2 regions of the Lysinibacillus sp. EB106-09-02-XG168 genome follow, and region 1 is predicted to be linked to the other one. Evidence: predicted binding sites of a transcription regulator. Region 1 holds the regulator's gene; the other holds the start of a gene.
The links. The regulator CtsR, encoded in region 1, represses protease genes until heat stress. The targets are predictions, from matches to a motif close to ATGGTCAATAAAGGTCAAACA.
Positions count from the first base shown of each region.

Region 1 (15,561 bases):
GTTGTGCTTTAAATGCAGTCATTACCTCAGGCACCTGTTCACCTGCTAAAACTGCTTTTGCTTCTTCATCATATTCAATATGATCGTTAAAGAATAGGCGAGATAGTTCTACAATTTCAGCACCAAAGCTCATTTGATCATGATAAAGTGCGATTAAATCTGAAGCCCATGCACGTTCTTCTTCTGTTAATTCTTCTGGTAATAAACCAGCTTTTTGTAAGTGCGGTAAAGATAAAGCCACTACTTCTTCTAAAGATAACTTTTTAATGTATTGGTTATTCATCCAAGTAAGCTTTTGTTTATCGAACATAGATGGTGATTTTGAAAGACGCTTTTCATCAAAGATTTTAATAAATTCTTCTTTTGAGAAAATCTCTTCTTCCCCTTCAGGAGACCAGCCAAGTAATGCGAAGAAGTTAAACATTGCTTCAGGTAGGTAACCTAAATCTTTATATTGTGTTACGAATTGAATAATTGATTCATCACGTTTTGATAATTTTTTACGGTTTTCATTAATGATTAATGTCATATGACCATAGCTTGGATATTCCCAGCCGAATGCATCAAAAATCATCATTTGTTTTGGTGTATTCGATAAATGCTCTTCACCACGGAATACATGTGAAATTTCCATAAAGTGATCATCTAGCACTACCGCATAGTTATACGTTGGGATACCGTTTGCTTTAACTAGTACCCAGTCACCAATATCTTTTGACTCAAATGCTACTTGTCCACGTACTAAATCTTCAAATTCATATGTTACATTTTCAGGTACGCGCATACGAATTGTATATTGTTCACCCGCAGCTTCTTTAGCTGCAACTTCCTCTGCTGATAAATGACGGCAAGTACCATCATAAGTCGGAGCTGCTACACCTCGTGCTTTTTGTTCTTCACGAGACGCTTCTAATTTCTCTGAAGAACAGAAGCATTTGTAAGCTAAACCTTGCTCTAGTAGCTTTTCAGCGTGCTCTTTATAAATATCCAGACGCTCCATTTGACGATAAGGTGCATACGGTCCACCAATATCGATTGACTCATCATATTCCATACCTAACCATTTTAAGTTATCTAGCTGAGATGCTTCTCCGCCCTCTACATTACGCTCAACATCTGTATCCTCAATACGTACGATGAATTTACCGTTATGATGTTTTGCATATAAATAGTTAAATAACGCTGTACGCGCTCCACCGATATGTAAGAAACCAGTAGGGGATGGCGCGTAACGAACACGAACTTCTTTCGCCATAATTAAAAGCCTCCTAAATTTTCGTTCAAAAAATTGACTTTGTTCATTTTACCACTCTGTTACAGGAAATAAAAGCACTGTGAACCTGCTTTTATTTCTTCATCAATAGGATTGTCGCCATCGCCGCAATCCCTTCCTCGCGACCTGTAAAACCTAAACGCTCAGTTGTTGTTGCTTTAACATTCACTTGAGAAGGTTCTGCATGAAGCAATTCAGCTATACGATTTTGCATTTGTTCAATATACGGCGCCATTTTCGGACGCTGTGCCATAATCGTACAATCCACATTACCTAAAACATAGCCTTTATCCTCAACAATCTTCCAAATATGCTCTAATAATTTCGCTGAATCAGCATCTTTGAACGCAGGATCTGTGTCTGGGAAATGACGACCGATATCGCCCTCACCAATAGCCCCTAACGCTGCATCTGTTACAGTGTGTAATAAAACATCCGCATCCGAATGCCCTACTAACCCTTTTTCATGAGGAATTGTTATACCACCAATAATTAATGGACGCCCTTCTTCAAATGCATGCACGTCAAATCCTTGTCCCACTCGAAACATATGATTTTGAAACCGTCTAATAAGATAAATAAAAAATCCACCAATCGAAGCTCATTTACTTCAAGAAATATGCAGACTTAAAAAACTTCTATTCAGCTTATAAGGCAGTCTCATTCACCTTCCTTCACTTTTATATTTACTCTATATTATACCCTCACATTTTAACATATTTCCTAGGAAATTGAGTTAACAGTAAACCTTACTCTAGACTAAAGTTCAATTAAAAAATAAAATCTCATCAGCATCTACTGCTAATGAGATTTTTTGTATGCTATCATAATGTTTTCAAAGCACGTTTACGCAAGATCGCTTCACCAAAAACTAAATCCTCTTGTGTCGTCATCTTTACATTTTCGTAGCTACTTTCTACAATATGCACCTCATGGCCAAGACGTTCAACAAGCATTGCTTCATCGGTACCAAGGAAGCCCACCTTCTCAGCGACATCCTCTGCCTCTACAATCAAATCAAATTGAAATGCTTGAGGAGTTTGAATCATCCATAAGCTTTCTCGATCAATCGTCTCTTCAATAACACCATCACGTACTTTTTTCATTGTATCCTTCGCACGAACACCCGCAATCGCAGCGCCAAAGTCATGCGCACTTCGCACAAGATTCGCTATAATGGCGTGAGTAATAAATGGACGCGCAGCATCATGCACAAGCACAATATCAACCTGCTTCATTTCTTTCATGCAAGAATGGACGGAATGCTGTCGCTCTGCACCACCATCAGGTAAACCTTTAACTTTAGTAATTCCATACCTCTCTAGCATGTCCTGAATAAACACACGCTCCTCAGGCTTTACCGCAAGCCAAATACCTGTACACTGACTATCCTGTTCAAATACCTCCAGCGTGTGTACGAGGATCGGTTTTTCTAAAAGATTTAAAAATAACTTATTTTGCCCTGCGCCCATTCGCTTTCCACTTCCCGCAGCAGGCAATACTACTTCATATTGCACATTTCCCACTTCCTAGTCATCCTTTGGTTTAGCAAAAATCATTCGACCTGCTGATGTTTGGAGAACACTTGTTACGGTTACTGTAATTGCCTGTCCTATATAGCTACGTCCACCTTCAACAACGATCATTGTGCCATCATCTAAATAAGCAACTCCTTGATTATGCTCTTTCCCATCTTTAATGACCATCACTTGCATATCCTCACCTGGAATTACGACAGGTTTGACTGCGTTTGCTAAATCATTGATGTTTAGCACTTTAACGTGATGTAGCTCGCAAACTTTGTTAAGGTTAAAGTCGTTCGTCACAATTTGTGTATCGTAGCCCCTTTTCTTTGCAAGGCGCACAAGCTTTAAGTCAACCTCTTGAACATCCTCAAAATCCTCTTCAGTAATCTCAACCTTCGTCATACGTTCATCTTGTAATTTTTTTAATATATCTAAGCCGCGACGACCTCTTGTACGCTTTAACGTATCCGAAGAATCAGCAATATGCTGGAGCTCCGTAAGGACAAACTGTGGTACAACTAGTGTACCTTCTATAAAGCCTGTTTCCGAAATATCTGCAATACGACCATCAATAATAACACTAGTATCTAACAGTTTATAGCTCCCTCGTACTTCTTGAGGCTCTACACCTTCCGCTAGTTTTTTCTTTGTAGTGTTACCACGCAAAGTAAATAGCTGGATTAATTCCTCTCGCTTTTTAAAGCCCACACGGAACCCTAAATATCCAAGCATAAATGACAGTATAATTGGTAAAACCTTTGTAAAACTTGGTAAATCAATACTATCGATTGCAAAACCTAAGAAATAAGCAACGATTAGTCCGATAATAAGTCCAAGTGTACCAAATAATAAGTCACCCACCGGTACTTTAAATAGCACCTCCTCCATCCAGCTAATAAGCCTTACAAAATAATCCGAAAAGGCAAAGGATAATGTAAATAGTAATAGCGCTCCTAAAGCTACTGATACGTAAGGGTTATCAAGCCAAGGATTAGATGATAAATGAAGCAATTCGTATAATGGCGGTAAGAAAACAAGGCCTAATGCTCCTCCAATCAGTAAAAAAGCAATTTGAACAAATTTTTTCACAAACTGTCACCTCCCATTTTTAATATATAATTATACATAGTTTACTGCAGAAAATCTTTTATGACCCTATCAAAGCATCGGTAATTTCATCCATTTCCCGATCATCCTGAGTCTACTGAAAATCAATGACTAAAAATTTTTCACACTAAAATCAAAAATGCTCCTTGGCATCCGCTCTACATTAAGCAAGCATTTTCACAGACATTACCATAGACGCCAATACCCCTCTTTGAGTTTCCTACCTTCTATCTATGAATAAAAAAATCCAACACTCTGATGTTCAATTGCTGAAGGAAGTTAAAAGTGCATGTCAGAACATTGTCCAACATGCACAAACTACTTTATAGCTCTCTAAAACAAGCATTCAATGCATCCTTTATCGTTTCTACACCCACAATCTCAATACCTTGAGGAAAATCCCAACCGCCGATATTCGAAGCTGGTATGAAGGCGCGTTTAAACCCGAGCTTTGCTGCCTCAATCACACGTTGTTCAATACGAGATACACGACGCACCTCGCCAGTCAAACCTACTTCTCCAATAAAGCAATCCGTTGCCCTAACAGCTTGATCCTTAAAACTCGAAACAATACTTGTCAACACAGCCAAATCAATGGCAGGCTCATCAAGCTTCACGCCTCCAGCAACTTTAATATATGCATCCTGCGCCTGCAGCATGAGGCCCATTCTCTTTTCAAGGACGGCCATAAGTAGTTGCACACGATTTTGATCGACACCTGTTGCCATTCGTTTCGGATAATTAAAGCTTGTTGGTGTTACAAGCGACTGAATTTCAACTAGAATTGGCCGTGTACCTTCCATTGAGGCTACGATTGTTGACCCAGCCGCCCCCTGCGAACGCTCCTGTAAGAACAACTCAGACGGGTTTAACACTTCCTTTAAGCCACCCTGAAGCATTTCAAAGATAGCAATTTCATTCGTAGAACCAAAGCGGTTTTTTTGGCTGCGTAAAATACGGTGATTATGGTGTCGCTCTCCTTCAAAATACAATACCGTATCAACCATATGCTCCAAAATACGTGGTCCCGCAATTTGTCCCTCTTTTGTTACATGTCCGACTAAAAATATGGCAATTCCTTTTGTTTTTGCTATTCGCATAAGTTCTGCAGTACATTCACGCACTTGTGATACACTACCAGGTGCACTCGTTACCTCTGGATGAAAAACAGTTTGAATAGAATCAACAATAACAAACTTTGGCTTTACATCATCAATAGTCTGATTTAAAAACTCTAAATTTGTTTCAGAATATATATAAAGCTCCTGTGAGATTACCCCTAAACGTTCTGCACGCAGCTTTGTTTGACGGATGGATTCCTCACCAGAAATATAGAGCACACGATGCCCCTTATTTGAAAGCAACGCAGATACTTGTAATAATAACGTCGACTTCCCAATCCCAGGATCTCCCCCAATCAACACAAGAGAACCTGGTACGATGCCTCCTCCTAATACTCGGTTAAGCTCACCCATTTCTGTTGCAACGCGTGATTCCTCAGCAGCCTCAATTTGCATAATAGGGAGTGCCTTTTGTGTAACCGTAGCAGAGTGTTGGAATGCACCGCGTGGCCCTTTCGCAACGACCTCTACCTCTTCAACCATCTTATTCCATTCCCCACAACCTGGGCATCTTCCCATCCATTTTGCAGATTCATAACCACAGCCTGAGCATACAAATTTTGTTTTTTTCTTTGCCAAATTGCATCCACCTCGAATATTTGTTCTTATATTTATTATTGTACATAAAAAAAGACAGCTTGGCACTTAAAGCCTCGCTGTCTTTTTAAATCGCGATTATTTAGAAGTAGAAACTTCCTCTTTTTTCTTCACAACAAACTCATCATTCACATAATCAATGATCACTTGGTTCCCCTTCTCTACATTGCCTTTCAGTAGTTCTTCCGATAAACGGTCTTCTACTTGTTTTTGTAATGAACGACGTAGTGGGCGAGCACCATATTGAGGATCGTAGCCTTCTTCTGCAATTTTTTCAAGCGCCGAATCCGTTAACTCTAAAGAAATGTCTTGCTCTTTTAGACGTTTTGTTAAAGAATTCGCCATCATCGCTACGATTTCTTTTAAATGTTCTTTTTCTAGTGAGTGGAAGACAATCATTTCGTCTATACGGTTTAAGAATTCTGGGCGGAATGCTTTTTTCAATTCCTCCAGCATCGTACCCTTCATATCTTTATACTTCGTATCCGTACCACCGACATTGAAGCCAAGGTTTTTCTGATATTTTAAAGCATCCGCACCAACGTTTGATGTCATAATAACAACTGTGTTGCGGAAATCCACCACTCGACCTTTAGAGTCTGTTAAACGGCCATCTTCAAGTACTTGAAGTAAAATATTGAAAACATCTGGATGAGCCTTCTCAATTTCATCTAGTAATACTACAGAATATGGTTTGCGACGAACCTTTTCTGTTAGTTGACCGCCATCATCAAAGCCTACATAGCCTGGAGGTGAACCAACTAAACGCGAAGTCGAATGTTTTTCCATGTACTCAGACATATCAACGCGAATCATTGCGTCCTCATCACCAAACATAACTTCAGCTAATGCTCTAGCCAGCTCTGTTTTACCAACCCCTGTAGGGCCTAAGAAAATAAATGAACCAATTGGTCGTTTCGGATCTTTCAAGCCAGCTCTTGCACGACGAATTGCGCGAGAAATTGCCTCTACCGCTTCTCCTTGACCTACAACACGTTTGTGTAACTCTTCTTCAAGTTGTAATAACTTAGAAGATTCCTCGGAAGCAATTTTAGATACTGGAATTCCAGTCCACATAGATACTACCGATGCTACATCATCCACTGTAACTTTTGATTCGGCTTTACCTTGCTCTTCCTTCCAATTTTTTCTCGTAGTTTCAATTTCATCTTTTAGCTTTTGCTCTGTATCTCTTAATGATGCTGCCTTTTCAAATTCTTGACCAGAGACAGCTGCATTCTTTTCAGAGCGTACATTTTCCAGCTTATCTTCAAGCGCTTTTAAGTTTGGTGGCACCGCGAATGAACGCAAGCGTACTTTAGAGCCCGCTTCATCAATCAAATCAATCGCCTTATCTGGTAAGAAACGATCAGAAATATATCGGTCACTCATTTTTGCTGCCGCTTCAATAGCTTCATCTGTGATTTTCACACGGTGATGTGCTTCATAACGATCACGTAAGCCTTGAATAATTTGAATCGCCTCTTCTACAGTTGGCTCATCAACTTGAATTGGTTGGAAACGGCGCTCTAATGCCGCATCTTTCTCAATATATTTGCGATACTCATCTAATGTTGTTGCACCAATACATTGAAGCTCACCACGTGCTAAAGATGGTTTTAAAATATTTGATGCATCGATGGCACCTTCTGCACCGCCAGCACCGATTAATGTGTGCAATTCATCGATAAATAAAATGACATTACCAGCTTGGCGAATTTCATCCATTACTTTTTTCAAGCGATCTTCAAATTCACCGCGATACTTTGTTCCAGCAACAACCGTCCCCATATCAAGTGTCATAACACGTTTATCACGAAGAATTTCTGGCACTTCATTATTAATAATTTGTTGTGCTAAACCTTCAGCGATAGCTGTTTTACCGACACCAGGTTCACCGATCAATACAGGGTTATTTTTTGTACGGCGAGACAGTACCTCAATAACACGTGTAATCTCCTTGCTTCGACCAATAACAGGATCTAGAGTACCTTCACGAGCAATTTGTGTTAAATCACGCGCAAGGCTATCTAATGTAGGTGTATTGGCAGCCTGTGCAGCTTGTTGACCAGATTGAGCATTGTCATTATTGCCTAATAACAATAGCACTTGCTGACGAGCCTTATTCAATCCGACACCAGCATTATTTAATACACGAGCCGCTATCCCTTCACCTTCACGAATAAGCGCCAATAGTAAATGCTCTGTTCCAATATAGGAATGACCTAATTTACGTGATTCATCGACTGATAGCTCGATTACTTTTTTAGCTCGAGGTGTGTAGTGGACAATTGGGCCAACATCCTCTTTACCCTTCCCTACAAGCTCTTCAATACCCGCTTCAATCATTTGAGGGCTAATATCAATGGCTTCTAATGCTTTTGCAGCAATACCGCCACCTTCGCGGATAAGCCCTAATAAAATATGCTCTGTTCCAATTGATTCGTGCTTCCAACGAATCGCCTCTTCTTGTGCAAGCTGTAATACTTTTTGCGCGCGTTGTGTAAAACGATTAAACATCAAATGAATCCTCTCCTTTTCCTCGAATAATAGGCTTACTCATATTTTCTTGAGATAGTGCCTCACGAAGCATTTCAGCTCGTACGCGATCTCGCTCAGCAGGCGGCAAAACGTCCCCTGCATAATTCTGTAAAAAACCAGGTTGCATACTGACTACACATTCGTTTAATTTGGTCGCTTTAATACCTTCAATTAACTGTAAATCTACTCCTAAACGAACATTGGATAGACAGGTAGCAGCTTCCTCACTCGTTAAAACTCGAGCATATGTTAACGTACCTAAAGCACGGTACACACGGTCTTCTAGGGCAAGCTCTGCTTTTTCCATTAACTTGCCTCTTGCATGTCGTTCTTTTTGAATTATTTTTTCAGCGACACTTTGGATGTCCGCTAAAATGTCATCCTCTGTTTTTCCTAGTGTAATCTGATTTGACACTTGGTAAACATTACCTATATTTTCACTACCCTCCCCATATATTCCTCTTACCGTCATTCCTAACCGTGTCATTGCATTAATGATTTGATTCATCTGACCCGTAAGTGTAAGGGCTGGCAAATGCATCATGACAGATGCTCGTAAACCAGTACCAATATTTGTTGGGCAACTTGTTAAATAACCAAATGTATCTCGGAATGCATAAGGCAGAGCTTTCTCTAAGGTACGATCAATTTTATCGGCCTGCTCGTATGCCTTTTGAAGTTGAAAACTCGCTGTCATACATTGAATGCGTAAATGGTCTTCTTCGTTCACCATAATGCTAATTGATTCGTCATCCGATAAGAGCATGGAACCAACTTGCTCTTTTTTTGCAAGCTGAGGACTAATTAAATGTTTTTCTACAAGTATTTGACGTTGTAAAGGCGTTAAATCCTTAATAGCAAAATATGAAAAATTCCCTTGAAGTTCTGTACTGTCCTTTATCGCATGTGTAACTGCCTGTTCTACATGTAATGCTTCATCCTCTGTAAAGGCTAATGGAAAACGATAACCATCTAAATTTCGAGCAAGGCGAATGCGTGTACTAATGACAATATCTGAATAATCGTCCTCCACACTCATCCATGTTGGTGTAGCACGCTCTAAAAACGATTCAATCATCACGACACATCACCACCTTCAAATTGTATCTGTTTCTCAAGCTCCTTCACTTCATCACGAAGCTTCGCTGCCTCTTCAAAATGTTCTTTATCTACAGCAATCTTCATACGTTTACGAATATCCTCAATTTGCTTTTTGATGACATAAACATTGCTTCGAGCGCCGGGCATTTTCCCTATATGTTGAGGTCCAGCCTGTATACGATTAAAGAGCTTCGGTAAGTGCTCACTAAAGGTGTCATAGCAACTAGGACATCCAAATTTACCTTCTTTTAAAAACCGTTTATACGTAAATCCACATTGTGGACATGTTTGCTGTTGTGGTGGTGCTTGCTGCTTTTCACCCACTTTTTGTTGCTGCCATGTAGGTGAGCCAAACCAATTGGATAATAGCTGTTGAATAGATACTGGCTCTTGCTTAAATTCAGCATGAAATGGATGGAACTGCGAGGCGCAGACGTCACAATAATGGTGCTCCACCTTTTGACCACTTTGAACTTGTGTTACAGTAACCGTCGCATTACGCTGCTTACAATGTTCGCAAATCATTTCCATCACCTCTTTTATTTTTGCTGTTCATATTTAATCGTTGTTAGCATCGCTCGTAAAATTTTTGCTCGAATATGATCCCGTAACGGGAGTTGCAAATCGATAGTTGAGCGATCAACTGCTGCTAATATTATTTTCGCTTCTCGTCTTGAAATTACCTGCTCATCAATTAGTCGATAAACTAAATCTTCTGCCATTATTTGCGATGCCCCACCTGCAATTTGCCCGAGGACATCATCGATTAGATCAATTTGTGAATTCGCGCGGACACGTAAAATTCGAATGTATCCACCACCACCACGTTTGCTTTCAACAAGGTAACCTCGCTCGGCGGTAAATCTTGTATTAATTACATAATTTATTTGTGAGGGAACGCACTGAAATTTATCTGCAATTTCACTACGTTTTATTTCAATATGCCCTTCTCCACCTAATTCAAGTACTTGCTTTAAGTAGCCTTCTATGATGTCTGATATATTACGCATTTTAGGAATACACCTCGCTTACTACACTGACTTTGACTATCTTTGACTTTCTTTGAGTATATTATACAAAACGCTTGAAAATAATTGCAATTATTTCGCACACAGAAAAAAATCCGCCGAATGCTTTAGCTATAAGATACCCTTATTGGCAAAAGAAAAAACGCAAGCATATGCAACTAGCATATACTTGCGTCTATAGAAATTATACCCATCGACCAACAATTGGATAACGCCAAGACTCATCAGATAAAGCCTTCACAATACCGATAATTGGCGCGATAAAATACATAATCCCAAAAACAATTAAGAACGGTATACCAATGAGTAGGAAGCTAAAAATACCCGAAATTGTAAGTAAAACTATCATCACTACTTGGAACAGCAAGGCTTGCACAGAAATACTCTTTACCTCTTCCTCCGAACTAATTAAGAAAAATATAATAGGTACTAACCATGGCGCAAAAAATGCACTTGCGTGTATGATTACCTTAGACCATTTAGTTTCCATTTATATCAACCCTTCCATTTAATTTTTTTATTTTATGTACTATTTTTTACGGAAATACACCTTAAAAAGTTTCAATTTAAAATTGGATTTTTAAAAATTTTTGAAAGGCATGTGATACTCGATGGAATTTAATAACACACTTGCAAATGAATACGAAAAAGGTATTCGTCGCACGCTACCTAGCTACGATGCAATGCTACGTTTAACACAAACCTTTTATCAATCTGCATTACCTGAAAACGCTGAATTTTTAGTAGTTGGCTCCGGAAGCGGTAATGAAATTTTACAGTTCGCCGAGCAAAGACCCCATTGGTCATTTGTTGGTATAGATCCATCAGAAGCGATGCTACAAATTGCTGGCGAACGTTTAAAGTCTCTACCTAATAATATTTCTTTATATCAAGGAACTATACTGGATACTAAGCTACCTTCAGTAAAATTTGATGCGGCTAGCTGTGTACTAGTGCTTCACTTTATACAAGATGATCAAGAGAAGCTTGCAACATTAAAAAAAATAGCAAATAATTTAAAGCCTGGGGCTCCATTTGTGCTCGTCTCAAAATACGGGCAGCCAGGTACTTTAGAAACCGAGCTACAATTTGATTTATGGCGTTCTTATTGGCTACAGCATACAAAGCTATTACCATCAGACGTAGCGGAAATGGAGAAATCCATCCGTTCTCTTTCATTTATGTGTGAAGAGGACATATTAGCACTATTACAGCAAGCAGGCTTTACAAAACCATCTAGATTCTTTGCCACTACTTTATTTGGTGGTTGGATATGTTATAAAGAAAGCGTATAAAATTTTTTCTTGTGAAGTTCAATACACCTGTTAGGATAGAATTAAAAGAATTGAGGTGAATGCTGTGATACGCACTATTGGCATTACAAAAAATCAGAAACTTATAAAGGACTTTCCGCTTGAAGAGATACACAAAAACGAATTTGAATGGTACTGGGTCGATTTTAATTGTCCGACCGATGATGAAGAACTACTGTTAGATTCATTTTTCCATTTCCATCCACTCGCTATAGAAGATTGTTTAATGCGTTTACAGCGGCCAAAGCTCGATTTTTATGATGATTTCCATTTCTTTGTTATTCAAAGGATGAACGAAGAATTAACAGCTGAGGAAGTAAATATTTTTGTTTCTAATAAATTTATTGTTACGTTCCACAAAAATGTAGCACCGGAAATAGATCGAGTACAAATGATGTTAGAAAAACAGCCAAAGAATTGGGAACGTGGCACAGTATATTTAACGTACCAGGTAATCGATAAAATTGTTGATAACTATTTCCCACTTGTCTATAAAATTGAGGATCATTTAAATACACTTGAAGATGAGCTTACCTATCAAAGTAACCCCAACGCCATGAAAATTGTATTTGAATTCCGTAGTGATTTGCTAGATTTAAGACGCACCATTTTACCAATGCGTGATTTATTATATCGCATCCTTAACTCATACCGATTTTCACTTAATAAATCAGAACGAGCTTATTTCGGAGATATTTACGACCATCTGCTAAAACTCACCGAAATGATCGAATCTAACCGCGAGCTCACTGCTGATATGCGTGATAGTTATATGGCGATGAGCTCTACTCGCATGAATGGTATTATGATGACCTTAACAATTGTTTCAACTATCTTTATTCCCCTAACATTTATTGCAGGTGTTTATGGAATGAATTTTGACCATATGCCCGAGCTACATGGGAAGTATAGCTACTTTATCGTACTCGGAATTATGATTTTTATCGCATTATTCATGCTGGCAATCTTTAAACTTAAAGGCTGGTTCAATTTATTTAAAACATAAAAGTAAGCCATTTATTCATTTATCGACAAGCTAAAGGCACCTTAGATTTTTTCTAAGGTGCCTTTCACTGTTAGTAAGGACCGCGATCATCAACTTTATCTTCACCTTGCTGTGGAAATAAAAAGTATGCAAGTACACCAGATACTAATGTTGCACAGATAGTAATTAATAGTTGATCTAAGTCTGGTACTTCAGCATAGTAGTTTCTTAACATGTAAACCGACCCAATTGCTACAATTACCATAACCGGAATGACAAATTTGAAACGTTTCTTCTCCATATAATACCTCCTCAACACTATCGTTACGTTCAAGCTAAACAGTTCGTATTTTACAGGTTTCCTATTTCAAATTCAATTTACCTATTACCTTTTTAGTAGTCTATTTCATGACTTTTAATCGACAATCATCTGTAACTGATAAAAAAAATATAGAAATAAACTAAAATTTCAACCAAATATAGCACAAAAAATAGTAGAATATATTAAATACTATATATTCAGCAAATTAACAACCCAAGTAATTTAATAGGTATTTAGTTTACTATACTATACATAATACGGACCTAAGGAATGGAGCAAACAACGATGAGTTGGTTTACAAAAAAGAACGATTCTAGCTACTCAATTACACTAGCGCCTGAAAATTATAAGAGCGATGTTCAATTGGATGTATCAAGCCATCCAAATCTTCAAAAACAGTTACAACTTTTAGATTTAACTATTGAGGATTTAGCCATCATAAAACAACTACAGCCTTTAGCTAAGGATTTAGTACCAGAAATGGTGGATCAATTTTATGCAGCCATTAGTTTGAGCCAAGATTTGTTAAATATTATAAACAGAACATCACAAATCGAGCGTTTAAAAGTTACTTTACATAAACATTTGAGTGATATTTTTGAAAGTCGTATTAATGACTCTTACATTAATGAACGAAAGGCGATTGCCGAAACTCACGTTCGAATTGGTCTACAATCGAAGTGGTATATCGCCTCATTCCAATCATTAACAACGACCTTTACACGCTTTACAAATGAGTTAGATGTATCAAAACATGATGCAATTCGTGCTATCAATGCCTTCTGTAAAATCATTAACTTCGAGCAGCAGCTTGTAATTGAAGCCTATGAAAAAGAAGAGGAACGCATTCGTACAGTAGAAGGTGAAACAAAGCATGCACTTGTTACTACCATTCAAAAAACGGCAGAGGAACTCAATGAGATTAGTGAAGAAACGGCAGCTTCTTTATTAGTCATTTCCTCTCAAACAGATGATATCGCAGTAGCTACGAAGCAAGGTTTAACCTTCGTTGCTGATACACAGGAAAAATCCAGACGTGGACAGCAGCAGTTGCAAGATCAAAATGATTTAATACAAGTAATTTTACAAAGTGTAAACAGTCTCGAAGTTACGATGAACCAGCTACGCACATCTTCTCAAAAAATATCGGAAATTGTAGGACTTGTCACAGGAATTGCCGATCAAACAAACTTATTAGCACTGAATGCTTCTATCGAGGCAGCTCGTGCAGGTGAGCATGGTAAAGGCTTCGCCGTTGTTGCAGAGGAAGTTCGTAAGCTTGCTGAAGAAACAAAAAATGCGGTACAAAATGTTTCTCATCTCATTAAAGAAACAGAAAGTAATATTACAACAATGTCGACTTCGGTTACTAACGTTGATCAAAAGATTCAACATAGTGTAGATACGCAAAACAGTTTATCTAAATCATTTAATGATATCGCCGATGCGGTTTCTGGCATTCAGCAGCAGTATGTAAATACATCTAGAGATATTTCAGCCATCTCTAATTTGATTACTGAACTGTCACAAGGCGCTACGCTTGTTTCTTCTTCTTCCGATTCACTTATTAACGTAGTAAATGAATTACAAATGTAAGCACGAAAAAGGGAAACTGACAGCATACGTCAATTTCCCTTTTTATTTTTAATGTGGTAACTCGCGTTTTTGTTTACGATGTTCGCGTCTTGCTGGTCCCGTTTCAAACAGGCGTTTTTCTGCATCTGTTTCAGGATAAATAGCCGGAACTGGCTTAGGTTTACCTTCATCATCTACTGCAACCATCGTTACAAATGATTCCGTCGTTAATTTCTCCTCACCAGTTTCAATGTTTCGTGAAATAACTCGAACATAAACTTCCATTGAAGACCGTCCAGTTGACGAAACAATGCTTTCAATTTCTAAAATAGCCCCTACATGTGCTGGCGATAAAAAGTCAACCGAATCGATAGAAGCTGTGACTACATGACCTTTTGCATGTTTCATTGCTGTAATAGCAGCAATTTCATCAATATACGCTAACACTCTTCCACCAAAAATGGAGTTGTGATTATTTGTATCTGGCGGTAATACGAGACGAGTTTGAACAGTACGTGACTGGCTCATCGGTATTGCGTTGTTTGACATAATTCTTGCGACTTCCCTTCATGAATGTTCTTTCGTCATCGTATCGCAGAACAAGAGTTGATGCAAACTAGAACGATTTTTTCATCGTAATTAATTTCATATCTGTCATTTCTCCGATTGCCCACTTAATTCCTTCACGACCATAGCCACTCATTTTTACACCACCATATGGCATATTATCAACCCTAAAAGTCGGAATATCATTAATCATAACAGCACCTGCCTGTAATTCATCCGCTGCATATAATGCATCTTGTAAAACATTCGTATAAATTCCAGCATTTAAGCCAAGGTCCGACTCATTTAATAGTCGAATAGCGTCGTCTAATGTTTCATATGAAACAATTGAGACGATTGGCGCGAATGTTTCCTGACAAACAACTTTCATATTTGCCGTCACATCCGTTTCTTCTTTATTTTATCACGAAGAACTTGCTGCTACAGCTGCTGCACTTACTGCTGCGAACATTGCTGCCTGCTGTGCTTGAATTAGCAATTCAATGGATGACATGATTGACATTGA
Region 1 covers NZ_JBYTDN010000003.1:4,676,853-4,692,413, forward strand. The annotation lists gene gltX (glutamate--tRNA ligase) at 1-1,255, opposite strand, end outside; gene ispF (2-C-methyl-D-erythritol 2,4-cyclodiphosphate synthase) at 1,347-1,823, opposite strand; gene ispD (2-C-methyl-D-erythritol 4-phosphate cytidylyltransferase) at 2,098-2,790, opposite strand; gene AC3WSO_RS23740 (PIN/TRAM domain-containing protein) at 2,803-3,888, opposite strand; gene radA (DNA repair protein RadA) at 4,230-5,606, opposite strand; gene AC3WSO_RS23750 (ATP-dependent Clp protease ATP-binding subunit) at 5,703-8,147, opposite strand; gene mcsB (protein-arginine kinase McsB) at 8,137-9,246, opposite strand; gene AC3WSO_RS23760 (UvrB/UvrC motif-containing protein) at 9,243-9,791, opposite strand; gene AC3WSO_RS23765 (CtsR family transcriptional regulator) at 9,806-10,276, opposite strand; gene AC3WSO_RS23770 (DUF4870 domain-containing protein) at 10,479-10,784, opposite strand; gene AC3WSO_RS23775 (class I SAM-dependent methyltransferase) at 10,906-11,589, shown strand; gene corA (magnesium/cobalt transporter CorA) at 11,654-12,613, shown strand; gene AC3WSO_RS23785 (hypothetical protein) at 12,684-12,893, opposite strand; gene AC3WSO_RS23790 (protoglobin domain-containing protein) at 13,200-14,510, shown strand; gene AC3WSO_RS23795 (acyl-CoA thioesterase) at 14,559-15,038, opposite strand; partial or broken gene AC3WSO_RS23800 (aldehyde dehydrogenase family protein) at 15,106-15,444, opposite strand; gene AC3WSO_RS23805 (DUF4003 family protein) at 15,460-15,561, opposite strand, start outside.

Region 2 (15,561 bases), 3.9 Mb from region 1:
AGAAAAGGATGACGTCGTTCGCCTTGTAACCATTCACTCTTCCAAAGGGTTGGAGTACCCAGTTGTATTTGTGGCAGGGATGGGGAGACCGTTTAATAAAATGGATTTCCATAACCCTTATTTATTCGATCAAGATTTTGGTCTTGCAGTGAAGGCAATTGATCCAGAAAATCGTATTACGTATACATCTCTACCATTTTTAGCTTTGAAGGAGAAGAAAGAGCTTGAAATGCGTGCTGAGGAAATGCGTGTATTATACGTAGCGATGACACGTGCAAAGGAGCGACTTATTTTAGTAGGCTCGGTAAAAAATTGGGATAAAACCCGCGAAAATTGGCTGGATGCACAAAGCTTGCCGCTAGATGCCCCTCTACAGGAGTATTTACGAGCTAGAGCAAATAGTTACTTTGATTGGCTTGGGCCTGCAGTAGCAAGACATGCAGATTTTTCAGCCATTGCTGCTTCCCCTTATAAGGCAGCAGATGATGTATCGCATTGGTGGGTACGAGCTATTGAAACAAGCCATTATGCGTATGATATACAGTCGTTAGAGGACGAGGTACAGCAATTGCTAGAAACGCCCGAGGACGAAGCTTTGGAGTCGGAAATTACGATGCGGTTTCAAGCACAGTATACGTTTCAGAAATCAACACAAAAACGTTCAAAAACATCTGTAAGTGAAATTAAGCGTTTAGAAAATCTTCAGAGACAGGAAGAGCCTGAGTATTACTTTTCAGCACCTTCTAAGCAAAAAACGACGACCGTTGCACCCCGTCCAACCTTTTTACAGGACAAGCAGCTGACAGGTGCAGAAATAGGGACAGCGGTTCATACAGTTATGCAACATGTCCCTCAAAACGGCTTTACGGACGTACAGGAGGTTCAGGAGTTTGTCACTAATTTAGTGGATAGACAGCTTCTGACCGAGGCTGAGAGGAAAGTTGTTCCGTCGAAAAAAATATATAATTTCTTTACAACAGACATTGGACAACGCTTTAAAAAAGCAAAAACAATTCGAAGGGAATTGCCATTTACGATTAGTAGAGTAGATGAAGATGGCGACGCTCAAATTGTACAAGGAATTATTGATTGCTTATTTGAGGATGAAAATGGGGAATGGATTTTGCTTGATTATAAGACAGATCGTATCCAATCACATTTTGCTGAGGAACCAGCACTAACGAAAGAACTTACAGAACGATATGGTGTCCAGCTTAGAGTTTATAGTGAGGCGATTGAATCGATCCTTCAAATTAAAGTGAGTGATAGGGTTTTATATTTATTTGATATTGAACGGGTTTTACATGCATAAGTGAAAGCGGTGAAAACAGGGCTATCTGAGGTAGTTTCATATAAGGGAATGCGTGATAGAAAGTCCTGTTTTCACCATATACATAGAGGAGGCTTTTTTGTGGAGTTAAAACCGACAATGTTGCAGGAGCGCATCGCAACATTAGATATTTTACGTGGTATAAGCCTACTAGGCATTTTACTCGTTAATATGTTTGCCTTTTATTTGCCAATGCCCTATATTGATTTGGCATCATGGTTTACAACACCGTCAGATATAGTGTGGCAGCAAAATTTAGATATTTATGTACAAAGTAGCTTTTATCCACTGTTCGCCATGTTATTTGGCTACGGACTCGCTATGCAATGGCAGAAAGCACAAAGTCGTGAACAAAATTTTTATGCGATAGGACTTCGAAGACTTTCTGTATTATTTGTATTTGGTTTGCTACATGCTGTGCTCATTTGGTGGGGCGACATTTTGATGTTGTATGCATTTTGCGGCGTTTTTTTAGTGCTATTACTACGTCTACATCCAATTTGGCTATTATCGATTGGCATTATGATTAGCGGTGTCATGCAAGCTTTTATGTTATTTGTAGTAGGATATATTAATTTTAATACAAAGATTGATGAGTATTTAGATATTACTTCAGTAGAGCAGGCGATAACAGCTTATGGAACAGGGAGCTGGGTCGATGCATTTATGCAACGTCTAACTGATTTATCTGTTCAGGCAGAGATCGGCATGTGGTTTGTGGCGTTATTTACAATTCTACCATTTATGTTAATTGGTGCCGCTTCCTCTAAATGGCGTTTAGTAGAACAAGCGAGAGAACTTAAATGGCTATGGTTTGGATTAGCAGTGGCTGGGTTAGCAATTGGTATTTTTATTAAAAGCGCACCGATCATGTTTACGCGTACGTATTTATTAGACTACTTGAAAGTATATATAGGTGGTCCAATTTTAGCAGTAGGCTATACGGGACTCATTGTTTTACTTTGTTTACTTCCAATTGTACCAAAATTACTTAGTCCTTTTGCGAAAATAGGGCGTATGTCGTTTACGATGTACATACTTCAATCGGTCATTGGAACATGTCTGTTTTATCAGTTTGGATTTGGCTTGTATGGAAAAGTAAACGTCGCAACTGGCGTGCTAATTGCGGTAAGCATTATTATTGTTCAAATGGTTGTGGCAGAAATTTGGCTAGCGAAATGGCAACAAGGTCCGTTAGAGGCTTTATGGCGCAAGTTAACGTATAAGGCGAAAACTAAAGTAGGGTAATTGTTGAGGGCTTGACTCTCGTGCAAAAAAACGCACAATCTGCGGTGGAAATTAGCGTTCATTTTAAATGTGAGGGCAACATAAAGTTAATGAATACGTCTTGTATAGTAAGAATAATTAATTTGCGATTTGCTCATTATCAAAAGTTGGGATAGCATTTGTTGAAACGTATGTTATTTATCTTCATTATGAATATAAAGTCTCTGGCGGATGTCATGGATTTTTAAAGGAATGAATTGTGCGGGGCACAATTCAAAATCCAGACGCAAATACGCCAAGGCGAAATTGATATAAGTTGATTGTACTTCCTCGGGGATCAGCGATAGAGGAACGAAGGCTAAAACCATCACGTCCTGTGATAACGCCTTCGTGACCAGCATCGTGCTGGCCCGAGACCCTGCAGTGAAGCGAAGCGGCTCATCGAACGTCCCCAGGAAGCTATGCTCTGTGCGGAAGCGAAGCGGCAGCAACAAAGCGCCCAGTCGGAACGGAAATCAACCACACGTTATGGTGAAGTGCCTACAAATTATTATGAATAAAAAAAGTTGTCGCAAAAGTAAGGCAATTTCTATAATTTTGTTGTATTATGTAAAAAAAAGAAGGAGCTCTGAAAATCATGAAAATTTTATCATTTAAATTAGGTGGACATGTAAGCTTTGGACCAAAAGTAAAAAAAGAAGAAGCAGTATGGGATGTACTCGCTATTCAAAATGAACTTCAAGTTCTCCCTTCTTTTTCAAGTTCAATTGTAGATGGCATTGCTCTAGGCTTTGATTTTGTTGAACAGATTCGTAAATTAGTAGAAGCCGCTGAAAAATCAGACCGTGCTAATAGTTTCAAACGTGAATTTACAGTGATCGAGTGGTTATCACCGATTCCACGCACACCAAAAAACATTATGTGTATTGGGAAAAACTATGATGAACATGCTAAAGAAATGGGTGCAGAAGTAGCTCCAACAGACTTAATGGTATTTACAAAATCTCCGACTGCTATTGCTGCTGATGGCCAAACAATTTCTATTCATGCCGATCTTTCATCTAAAATGGATTATGAAGGCGAATTAGCGGTTGTCATTGGTAAACGTGGTAAAAATATTCCGAAAAACTTAGCATACGATTATGTATTTGGCTATACGATTGCCAATGATCTAACAGCTCGTGATTTACAAGAAAAACATAAGCAATTTTTCTTAGGAAAAAGCTTGGATGGAACTTGTCCACTTGGACCTTACCTTGTAACAAAAGATGAAATTCCGAATCCACAAGATTTAACAGTCGTTACAAAAGTGAACGACGAAGTACGTCAAAACGGCTCAACAAAAGATATGATGTTCACTGTAGAATCATTAGTATCGATTTTATCTCAGCATGTTACATTAGAGCCAGGTGACGTTATTTTAACAGGGACTCCAGCGGGTGTTGGCAAAGGCATGAATCCGCCACAATTCTTAAAAGCTGGTGATACTGTAAAAGTATCTATCCAAGGCATCGGTACTTTAGTGAATCATTTTGAATAATTTTTCAAATCCGCGTGAGTTTATCTCCGCGGATTTTTTATTTGGGTGTCCAAACATCCGTTGAAATAGAGGAACCCAGTTTAAGAATGCCACGTCCTGTGGTAACGACTGAGTGACCAACATCTGTACTGCTGTCGCTTCGCTTTCGCGCAAAAGACATTTGTTGGCCAAAAGCCTCCGGATGCAATGATATCGAGGTAAAATTGATGTATATTATATGAACACTATTGTAATGTTTGAAACCCTTTCCATCACATGGTAGGATAGAGTTTGATAGAAAAAAGAATATGAGGTGGGACAATAATGAGTTTCTTAACTAGCCAAACGCATTTGCATATTACTACTTGGGTAGTTGCAATCGTAATCTTTTTAATTGCGGCATTAATGGGCAAGCAGTCAAAAGGCTTACATATGACATTACGTTTATTCTACATTTTAATTATCATTACTGGTGGAGCACTATTCTTCAAATACCAAGCTGGAGACCCGATGCTATACGGTCTGAAATTTGTATTCGGTATTTTAGTCATTGGTATGATGGAAATGGTATTAGTACGCCAGAAGAAAAATAAACCAACTGGTCTGATTTGGATTTTATTTGCGGTGTTCTTATTTATCACATTGTTCTTAGGATTTAAGCTACCATTAAACATTAATTTCTTAGCATAATTTTGTAAAAGTCGTGAAGTTCTCGCTTCACGGCTTTTTTTTGAAGGTGAAATTGCTCAGGTCCCACGATCAAGTCGATAAATTGTATTTGAAGGAGAAGTTGACACCTTTTTGCCGTAATTCATTTTGTCATTTTCGGAAAATATTTTGAAATGATAGCGAGGAGACTATTTTATTTGGTAAAATGACGGAGGATTGGTTTGAAAGAGAGGGAATTAAAGTGAAATTCAAAAAGTGGATAAGTGCGACAGCTGCATCGCTTTTACTAGCAACTTCATTAGTGAGTGCTACACCAGTTGCACATGCTGATGAGGCGTCGACAAGAACGATTGCAGAAGAAAGCATCTATGATTTACTTGTTGACCGTTTCTTTAATGGTTCGGGCACTAACGATTTTGATACAAATACGCAAGACGCTACTAAATTTGCAGGAGGCGATTTTGCAGGTTTACAGGATAAACTAAAATTTATCGGAGAAATGGGCTTTACAATTGCTTCTATTGGGCCGATTTTTGCCACTGAGAAATATGATGGATCGATGCCAACGAGCTACTCTTCAATTGAGCGTCATTTTGGAACAGCTGAGGAGTTTCAAAGTGTCATTGAGGCCTATAAAGCTAAAAACGTATCGATCATGGTTGATTTCCCATTAAACAATGTAAGTCCGAATCATGAGTGGGCAAAAGATTCAGCGAAAAAGGACTGGATTGCTTCAACAAATAATGGACAAGTACAGTGGGACTTAACAAACAAAGACGTACAAGACGCACTTGTTAAATCAGCAACAGACTTTGTCTCTACATACGATGTTGGTGGGGTGCGTTTAACAAATATTGCAGGTGCTGATACAGAGTTTATCAATGCTGTGATTAAAGCATTAAAGGATACGAAAAAATCACTCTATGTCATTTCAAATGAAGAAAGTGATGCAAACTTTGATGCAAGCTTTTCTAAAGCTTCAGCTGATATTTACCGTAATATCTTTAAAAATGTTGATATGGATTCTACTAAGTTGATGGAGCCTTTTACAGGTAAGAAACCAACTCAGATTATGATTGATTCGTTAGAAACGCATCGATTTACATTTGATTCTGCAACAGAAAATATGTTCCCACCAACGCGTTTGAAAATGGCGATGGGTGCTTTATTTATGATGCCAGGAATTCCAGTTGTACAATATGGTACAGAAATTGCAATGAACGGTGAAAAAAAGCCAGCTACGCACCAAATATATAACTTTAAAACTGATACAGAATTAATCGATTATATTAAAAATGTCCAATCTTTACGTAATAAATCTGAGACATTACGCGACGGTGATTTTGAAGTTCTCACAAATGAAAATGGCCTACTTGTATTTACACGTACGTCCGATAAAGAGAAATGGGTCATCATGGTTAATAATACTAGTGAAACACAACGCGTTGATTTAACACCTGCTCAGCTTGGTGAAGGTAAAATGCTAAACGGTATTATACATGAAGAAAAAGTTCGTATTAATGAAAAAGACGTTTATCCAGTTATTTTAAATCGCGAAATGGTAGAGATTTATCAAGTTAGAAATGATGAAGGATTAAATGTACCTTATATGGTAGCGCTAGGATTAGTATGGTTAATATTCATAGGATTTGTAGTTGTTATTATTAGACGAGGTAAAGTACGACGTAAAGAGCAAGATGCTCTAAACTAATCCTAGTAGGATAAAATGAAAAATCCCCTCAACACTTTTCAGTGCGGAGGGGGATTTTTGTTAAGCTTGATAGCTTTTATTTGTAAAGAAGATGGCAATTGTACCTGGTCCTACGTGGGAGCCGATAGCTGAACCAATCATTGTTACTTGAATAGCTTTTGGTGAAAATCTTTCTTGGATAGAAGCCTTTACTTCGTTGGCAAATTCCACATCATCACTATGGCTAATACCAACAACTTTTTCAGAGAAATTTTCACCACGCGCCTGCATTAAATCTAACATGCGAGCGATGGCTTTTTTACGTCCGCGTGATTTTTCAATCGGTACAAGTTTACCATCCTCTACATTTAAGATGGGTTTTATGCTTAGGAGCCCCCCAAGAAATGCGCTTGCCTTAGATACACGACCACCTTTAGCAAGGTAATCTAAATCTTCCACCGTAAATAAGTGCTCCATCTGTGGGGTAAGAGCTGTAATTTTTGCTTCGATTTCTTCCAGTGAAGCACCTGTATTTCGAAGGCGAACGGCTTCTTCGACTACTAGGCCGAAACCTAGTGAAGCACATTTAGAATCGATAATAGCTAATTTAAGGGATGGATATTGCTCCTGTACTTGATTGCGAATCATGACAGCGGTATTATAGGTACCTGATAATTCCGATGAAAAGGCAATATAGATTCCTTCTTCTTCATTTTTCGCTAGATTTTCGAAATGATTGAGAAATAGCTCTGGTGATACTTGGGATGTTTTTGGGCGAGCACCTTGACGAATAGCGTCGTAAATTTCTTTGGAATCAATCGAAATGACATCATCATATTCATTATTGTTCAATTGCACTCGTAGTGGAAGAAGTTCAATATTGTTTTCTTCGTAGTAAGACTTTGGTAGATCACAGCCACTATCAGTAAAAATTTTCATTATTTGTCCCCCTAATTTAATATTCTTTTAACTCTATATGAGAAGTTTACAAACACCTATACTACATAACAGGTGAACACGTGTCGAGTTTTCAATTTCCACTCTATATTTCTCGAAACTACTTCCTAATAAAATTTTATATAGATATATTATCATATCGAGTTTCAGTATAATTGCAACTCAGTGTATTGTTAACTCGAAAGTTAAAGTGAAAAATGGGCTCATCACCATAACGTGTGGTTGATTTCCGTCCGACTGGGCGTACTTCGCGCAACTTTTATAGATGGCTTAGATTTTAATGAATGACATCCACAACTTATGGTGATGATCCAAAAATAGGGTGTTTTTAATTTACTAGGATAGTTTCAAACGCTCGATAAGCATTTTAGCGATGCCATCGTCATTATTAGTTGTCGTAATTTCGTTGGCAATGTTTTTTAAAGAAGGGATGCCATTGCCCATTGCTACACCGATACCAGCATATTCAATCATTTCTAAATCATTGTCCTCGTCACCGAATGCAATAATACGCTCGCGTGGGATACCTAAATCCTGTGCTACATGAGCGATTCCTACTGCTTTATTTAAGCCACGGCGAACAATTTCAATAATGTGAAGTGGGGCACCCCAACGACGATGTTCAATGACTTCTGCATGGACAGCCTGTAAATGGTCACGAATAATCATTGAATTCACTTCATTCGCTTGAATCAGTAAACTAGTAGGGTTATCAAGTAAATGGGTATAAAGATTCCCATGAGTAATTTTAGGATTCCCCATATTAAATATATTTAAAATCCGTGAGTTCTCTGTATGAACATAAATATCGTCTTTAACCTCCGCTATAATATTTTCATATTCATAGCTATTGATGGAATTGACGACGTCATGTACTACGCTTAAATCAATAGGAGTATGCTTAGTCTGCCATGCAGCATTTTTAGGATGGTGGACGTAAGCACCATTAAAATTTACGATGGGCGTTGTAAGGCCAAGTTCGTGATAATAAAGATCACTCGCACGATAAGGACGGCCGGTAGCAATCATAACTTGATGGCCTTGCTCCTTTGCCTGCAATAATGTTTTTTTAGTTTTTGCTGAAATTTGTTGTTGGTCCGTTAATAACGTACCATCTAAGTCCAAAACGATTAAATGCGGTTTCATAGCTTATTGCCCCTTTCTTATAATTTGAATAGTATCGTTTTGTAAACCATTCGTCAAAATTTTGTCACAGTGAAAAAAGTTTGCTAACATAAAGATGAGACAAATGTTGGGAGTGACAAAGATGATTGTTGAGAAAGAATTGTGGGGAAATATTCCTTTATTACATATACATACGGAAAATATGAATGAAGAAACCCCGGTAGTAATTTTTTTACATGGTTTCACGAGTGCAAAAGAACATAACTTACATTATGCATATCAATTAGTAGGCAGAGGGGTGCGTGTCCTATTGCCAGATGCAAAATTACATGGCGACCGTAGTGAAGGCCTGACTGAGATGCAATTGAGCTTACATTTTTGGGATATTGTTTTAAATTCTATTCATGAAGTGGAACAATTATATAATGAATTAAAGAATAAAAAATTATTACTGAATGATAAAATTGGCATTGCTGGTACATCAATGGGTGGTATTGTCACATCAGGCTGTTTAAAGCGCTATGATTGGATCAAGACAGCAGCAGTTTGTATGGGTGCACCAAGTTTCACTAAATTAGCGGAGTATCAATTACAGCAATTCGCTAAAAACGGTGTGAATTTCCCAATGTCCGAAGAAGAAGTACAACAAACGAATAAGCTTCTAGCTAAATATGATGTGAGCCTAACACCAGACAAATTTGCAGAACGACCTGTCCTATTTTGGCATGGGGAGTTAGATAAAACTGTACCTTTCAAGGAAACATATGATTTTTATTTAACTTTACGTAAATATTACGAAACGAATCCAGAAAACTTGAAATTTTTAGCGAATAAGAAAGCTGGTCATGCTGTTTCACGTGATGGTATGTTAGCAGCAACTGAATGGCTTGCACAGCATTTGGCATAATAAGATGCATCTGCTATGATTAAGTTAACACTGTGACGAAAGGAGAAATACAGATGGATCAAGATATGAAAGACAGCATGTTCGGTGCATTAGAAAATGTAATTGACCCTGAGCTTGGTATTGATATTGTCAACTTAGGTTTAGTATATGATGTAGAGTTAGATGAAGAGGGTGCAGCAACCGTTACAATGACGTTAACGTCTATGGGCTGCCCAATGGGACCTGTTATTGTTGATCAAGTGAATACAGCATTAGGTGAGCTTCCAGAGGTAAAAAGTACAAATGTAAATATTGTATGGAATCCACCTTGGTCAAAAGATAGAATGTCACGCTATGCAAAAATGGCATTAGGTGTACGCTAATTCAACTTATTGCACAATAAAAAATCCCTGCTTATAACTCTAAGCGGGGATTTTTGCTGTTTTGAAATACAAAACTGTTAAAGAAATCTTTGTGACTGTTGCATGCTTTAATTAGGGAGATTTCCTTTCGAAGCTACTCACCGTAGTTAAACAGAATAAACTTTTAATAAGACGCTATTGTACATCTGGTGTTGCTGACTCTTTAATCTCTTACATAAAATAATTGTTGATGTTGCTAAGCTGGCATTACATTTTCGCACAGACAAACATTGTTGCTAAAGTTTTTTGTTTTATTACAATGAATTTTAGTAATAAGCAAGAAGATTCACGCTATGTGATGTGGTTGATTGGTGTGGAGGCTGGGCGACTCCTTGGGGATCAGTGTCACAGATGAGACCCTGGAGCGAGCATCGCGAGTGAAGCGGCTCATCGGACGCCCCAGGAAAGCGCCCAGCCGGAACGGAAATCAACCCCTCACTTTGCAAAAGAGCCATACATTATTTCTTTTACATAATAGAACACAAAATCCCCGTTATAACTCATAGGCGGGGATTTCGTATGTAAGTGTATTAATCAATACGACATATTTGTAACGGGCAATTTTCACAAGCGATTTCATCCTTTAAAAATTGTAGATCGTGAATGGTTATATAACCTTTTTCAAAAGATATAATATTGTGCTTCTTTAAGTCATTCAGCATGCGATTAATCATCTCTCGACTCGTCGCACATAAATTAGCGATTTCTGTATGTGTTAACGGGAAGTCAATATAAATAGTGTCATTTTCTAACGGCTTCCCATAAGTATTTGAAAGACGGATAAGCGTTGAAAATAAGGCACCCTTTTTCCCATTTAAAATCAAATCACGCAAACGGCTTTGATGCTTTAAATTTTCTGTTTGCAACCACTTCATATACTCCACCATTAAAATAGGCTGTTCCACTAGTAAAAGTTCTAATGTATCAAGGCTAAGAACATATAAACTGGAGGGCTCTAGTACTTTAGCGGTCATCGAATTATACGTAAAATTGCAAAATAATGAGCTTTCTCCAATGATGCTATCTGGACCACAAATACGAATGGTTAATTCCTTCCCATTCTCCGTTTCCTGACTAATCGAGATAGCTCCTGTTTTTATATAATAAATTTCTTTCGCACGTTCGCCCTCTAAAAAGATTTTACTTTCCTTATTCACTTTAATAAAAACACCGTGTTTTTGAAAAAGATCGTGAAATTTCTCTTGTATATTATCCATAATAGTCATATCTTCAACACATCTCTTTCTTTTTTCGTAAAAATTGTTTAATTATTACAAAATTAGGTGAGTAATTTACTAAATCTAAGAAATACACTTTTATTATAACGTAATTTTCCAGTAATAAGTGAAGAAATTTTAGGGCTGATTCTTTGCTCTGGTTTGTCGAGTGTTGTAAAATAAAGTTAGTCAAAAAAGGTCAAACATTTCTTATAAAATAGAATGGCAAACGGGATTCCGCTTAACATTATTAAAAGGGAGTGCTAAATATGCAATTTCAACAAACAAATGACAAAAAGCCATTAGAACAATTTGGACGTAATTTAATAGAAGAAGTTAAAAACGGTAAAATGGATCCGGTTATCGGTCGTGACGAAGAAATTCGTAATGTCATTCGTATTTTAACACGCAAAACGAAAAATAACCCTGTCTTAATAGGGGAGCCTGGGGTTGGTAAAACAGCTATTGTAGAAGGGTTAGCTCAACGTATAGTAAAGGGCGATGTTCCTGAGGGGTTAAAGGATTGCGTACTGTATGAGTTGGATATGAGTGCTTTAATAGCAGGTGCTAGTTATCGTGGCCAATTTGAAGAGCGCTTAAAAGGTGTATTAAAAGAAGTAAAAGAATCAGAGGGACGCATCATTTTATTTATCGATGAAATTCATACAATTGTAGGTGCAGGTAAAACGGATGGTGCAATGGACGCTGGGAATATGCTAAAACCAATGCTTGCACGAGGTGAGCTACATTGTATCGGGGCTACAACATTAGATGAATACCGTATGTATATTGAAAAAGATCCTGCTTTAGAGCGTCGTTTCCAGCAGGTGCTTGTACGAGAGCCATCTATTGAAGATACAGTTTCCATTTTACGAGGCTTGAAAGAGCGCTTTGAGTTGCATCATGCGGTACGTATTCATGACCGTGCGATCGTAGCGGCAGCGGGGCTTTCCAATCGCTATATTACAGAGCGTTTCTTGCCAGATAAAGCGATCGATTTAATCGATGAAGCATGTGCGATGATTCGAACAGAAATTGATTCTATGCCACAGGAATTGGATGTAGTTACACGCCGTATTATGCAGCTCGAAATTGAGGAGCAAGCATTGCGTAATGAAAAAGACGAGGCGAGTAAAAAACGTCTAGAGCAACTCAGTGAGGAATTAACAAAGCTCAAAGAATCCTCTGAGGGCATGCGTAAACAATGGGAAACCGAAAAAGAAGCGTTACATGGCATTCAGAAAAAACGTGAAAAACTTGATAAATACCGCCGTGATTTAGATGAAGCAGAAAGTAAATATGATTTAAATAAAGCAGCTGAACTACGTCATGGAAAAATTCCTACACTTGAAAAGGACATTCAAGAGATGGAAAAACAATTAGAAAATGGTGCGGAATCACGTATTTTACGTGAAGAGGTAACGGCTGATGAAATTGCATCAATTGTTTCGCGCTGGACAGGAATACCAGTGACGAAATTAGTAGAAGGTGAGCGTGAAAAATTATTGCGTTTAAAAGATACATTGCATGAGCGTGTAATCGGGCAAGATAATGCAGTACAGCTAGTTACAGAAGCGGTATGGCGTGCTCGAGCAGGAATCAAAGATCCGCATCGACCAATTGGTAGCTTTTTATTCCTAGGGCCAACAGGTGTTGGTAAAACAGAGCTCGCGAAGGCGCTAGCGGCACAATTGTTTGATTCTGAGGATCATTTTATTCGCATTGATATGAGTGAATATATGGAGAAACATAGCGTATCGCGTCTTGTAGGGGCACCTCCAGGCTATGTTGGCTATGAGGAAGGTGGGCAATTAACAGAAGCTGTTCGCCGAAATCCGTATTCAGTTGTATTATTAGATGAAATTGAAAAGGCCCATCCGGATGTCGCAAATATTTTACTACAAATTCTAGATGATGGTCGCATTACTGATAGCCAGGGGCGTATGGTTAACTTTACAAACACAGTGGTCATTTTAACTTCTAACATTGGCTCAAGCTATTTAATGGAAGCAAAAGAAGACGATGTTGCTGTTGAGGATTTAGTGATGGCTGCACTGCGTCAACATTTTAAACCAGAGCTGTTAAATCGTATGGATGATATTATTATGTTCCATGCACTATCAGATGAGCATTTTACAGCCATTGCATGGAAATATATCGAACAGCTTGTCAAACGAGTTGAAGAGCAAGACATTAGTTTACAAGTAGAACAAAATGTAGTTGATTGGGTTGTAGAACAAGGAGCAGATGCTCAGTTCGGTGCAAGACCATTAAAACGCTTCGTGCAACGATATATTGAGACTGCGGTTGCAAAAGAATTGCTTCGAGGTGAAGTATTACCAGGAGAAACATTACACATTAAAATGTATGATGGTCAATGTGTCGTTGAAAAATAACAAAAAAACCTGTTCCGCATTAAGCGAAACAGGTTTTTCTAGTTGAATTAATGATTGTCTGCAGCTTCTGGAGTTGACTCGTTTGGAATAATTGCACCGATAATGAAAACAAGAATTGTAAATACAACTGATGTAACAATAGCAGTATCGATATCAAATTCTGCACCAAGTACAGAGCCTACTACGTAGTTTAACATTGAAACTAGTAGGAATGACCATATGAATGTTACGATATATCGCATTAATTTCACCTCAACCGAACTTTTTTATATCATAAAATTTTACTACATATTCATTATCATATCATAACATAAATCGAAAAAAAAAGAATCTTTTCTGTGAAACATGGCGAATTTGTCACAACAATAACATTTTTTTTATTTTTAATGCAGTTTCAATACATCACTGAAATTCAAAGACGTCACAAATGCTTGAGTGTCGTAGCGTTTAGAAGGATTTCAAGCCCCGTCAAAGCATTAATTTAATTCATCTTGCACCTGTTCTTCAGTATGAGTTTGAAGAGTTATTTTAGGCAATTCAAGTGTGGCGCTTTTTATATGTCTCGAGAGGGGATTTTTAAAAGGAATTATTAAAGAAGTTAAAAGGCAACAAATGTTTTAGATCTAAGCTATTTCATTCCGAAGTAGCTTATGGGGGGCATCTTTGCGTTGGTCATGTTTAATTTGAAACTTTTTTACGGATCATTCGTATTATAACTAGACAATTCGAATTGATAAAAAAGGGAGAAATGAATTTTTGAACTATTGAATGAAACGATTACTTTTTGTGATTTACTTGATTACCATTGCGGATGCGTATTACTCAACGTTGTTTATTGAACCAAAAACACCACCGCAACACCAGACGATTAAAGCATCAGTGATTACGTTGACACAACTACGGTAGCAAACCTAACAAAAAGAAACGTACAACAAGTCGTTTGAAACCTTCTGTACTGCAACTCATCAAGCGATTTCTTCAGAGCATTAAGTGTTCCAAAGAGAACATGATCCTTAACGACCTATTAGAGAATAGATTGGACGTACGCAGATTAATGCGAGAGCCACCTTTCATCTTTTTGCGTTATCAACTTTTACGTTGTTGATAATAATTGTTAGGCCAAAGCTGCAAATTTATTTGCAGCTTTTTTTATTAACCGCCATTATTTTTCATACTCACTTATCCCCCGAAATATGCTTTTTCTTGCATTAGCTCTAAAAGTGGGAGATGACATTTGTTTAATTGTATGCCATGTATATAAGTTGATTGGAGTGGAGGCTAACCGATGCAATAGAACTTATCAGACGCCCCAAGTCGGAATAGAAATCACCCCCGTTATGGTGAAGAGGACGTTAAATTTAATTCATCTTGCACCTCTCCATCATTATGAGTTATAATTATGACCAGTTACTAATAATTGATAGTAAGAAAGCAGAGGGGTTGCTAAATGAACGCTGGTATTTTAGGAATTGCCAAATACGTTCCGGAGAAGGTCGTTACGAATTTTGATTTAGAAAAAATAATGGATACTTCGGATGAATGGATTCGAACTCGCACAGGGATTGAGCAACGTCATTTTGCTGCTGATGATCAGGAAACTTCAGATTTAGCAGTAGCTGCAGCAAAAGAGGCTATTGCAAAAGCGGGAATTTCACCAGAGGAAATAGGCTTAATCCTTGTAGCAACAGTAACACAAGATCAAAATTTTCCAAGTGTCGCATGTATGGTTCAGGAGCAGATTGGAGCAGTTAATGCAGCTGCGATGGATCAAGCGGCTGCTTGTGCAGGGTTTATATATAGTTTAGTGACAGCAAAGCAATTTGTAGAATCAAATGCTTATAAATATGTCTTAGTAGTAGGTGTTGAAAAGCTGTCGAAAGTACTTGATTGGGAAGATCGTAATACGGCTGTGTTATTCGGTGACGGTGCAAGTGCAGCGATTATTGGTCCAGTATCAGAAGGTAGAGGTATTTTATCATTTGAGCTTGGAGCTGACGGCACAGGTGGTAAGAATTTGTATTTAACACAGCAAGACACAATCGCTATGAATGGTCGTGAAGTATTTAAATTTGCCGTTCGTCAAATGGGTGAATCTGCAATGAACGTTTTAGAAAAAGCAGGTT
Region 2 covers NZ_JBYTDN010000003.1:748,028-763,588, forward strand. The annotation lists gene addA (helicase-exonuclease AddAB subunit AddA) at 1-1,312, shown strand, start outside; gene AC3WSO_RS04490 (DUF418 domain-containing protein) at 1,412-2,578, shown strand; gene AC3WSO_RS04495 (hypothetical protein) at 2,752-3,048, opposite strand; gene AC3WSO_RS04500 (fumarylacetoacetate hydrolase family protein) at 3,195-4,097, shown strand; gene AC3WSO_RS04505 (YisL family protein) at 4,401-4,766, shown strand; gene AC3WSO_RS04510 (alpha-amylase family glycosyl hydrolase) at 4,987-6,456, shown strand; gene AC3WSO_RS04515 (DegV family protein) at 6,517-7,374, opposite strand; gene AC3WSO_RS04520 (Cof-type HAD-IIB family hydrolase) at 7,729-8,538, opposite strand; gene AC3WSO_RS04525 (prolyl oligopeptidase family serine peptidase) at 8,660-9,424, shown strand; gene AC3WSO_RS04530 (metal-sulfur cluster assembly factor) at 9,478-9,786, shown strand; gene AC3WSO_RS04535 (Crp/Fnr family transcriptional regulator) at 10,356-11,042, opposite strand; gene AC3WSO_RS04540 (ATP-dependent Clp protease ATP-binding subunit) at 11,312-13,438, shown strand; gene AC3WSO_RS04545 (YjzD family protein) at 13,486-13,680, opposite strand; gene AC3WSO_RS04550 (beta-ketoacyl-ACP synthase III) at 14,886-15,561, shown strand, end outside.
Region 2: the regulator CtsR is predicted to act here: its motif matches at 11,228-11,248, upstream of AC3WSO_RS04540 (ATP-dependent Clp protease ATP-binding subunit).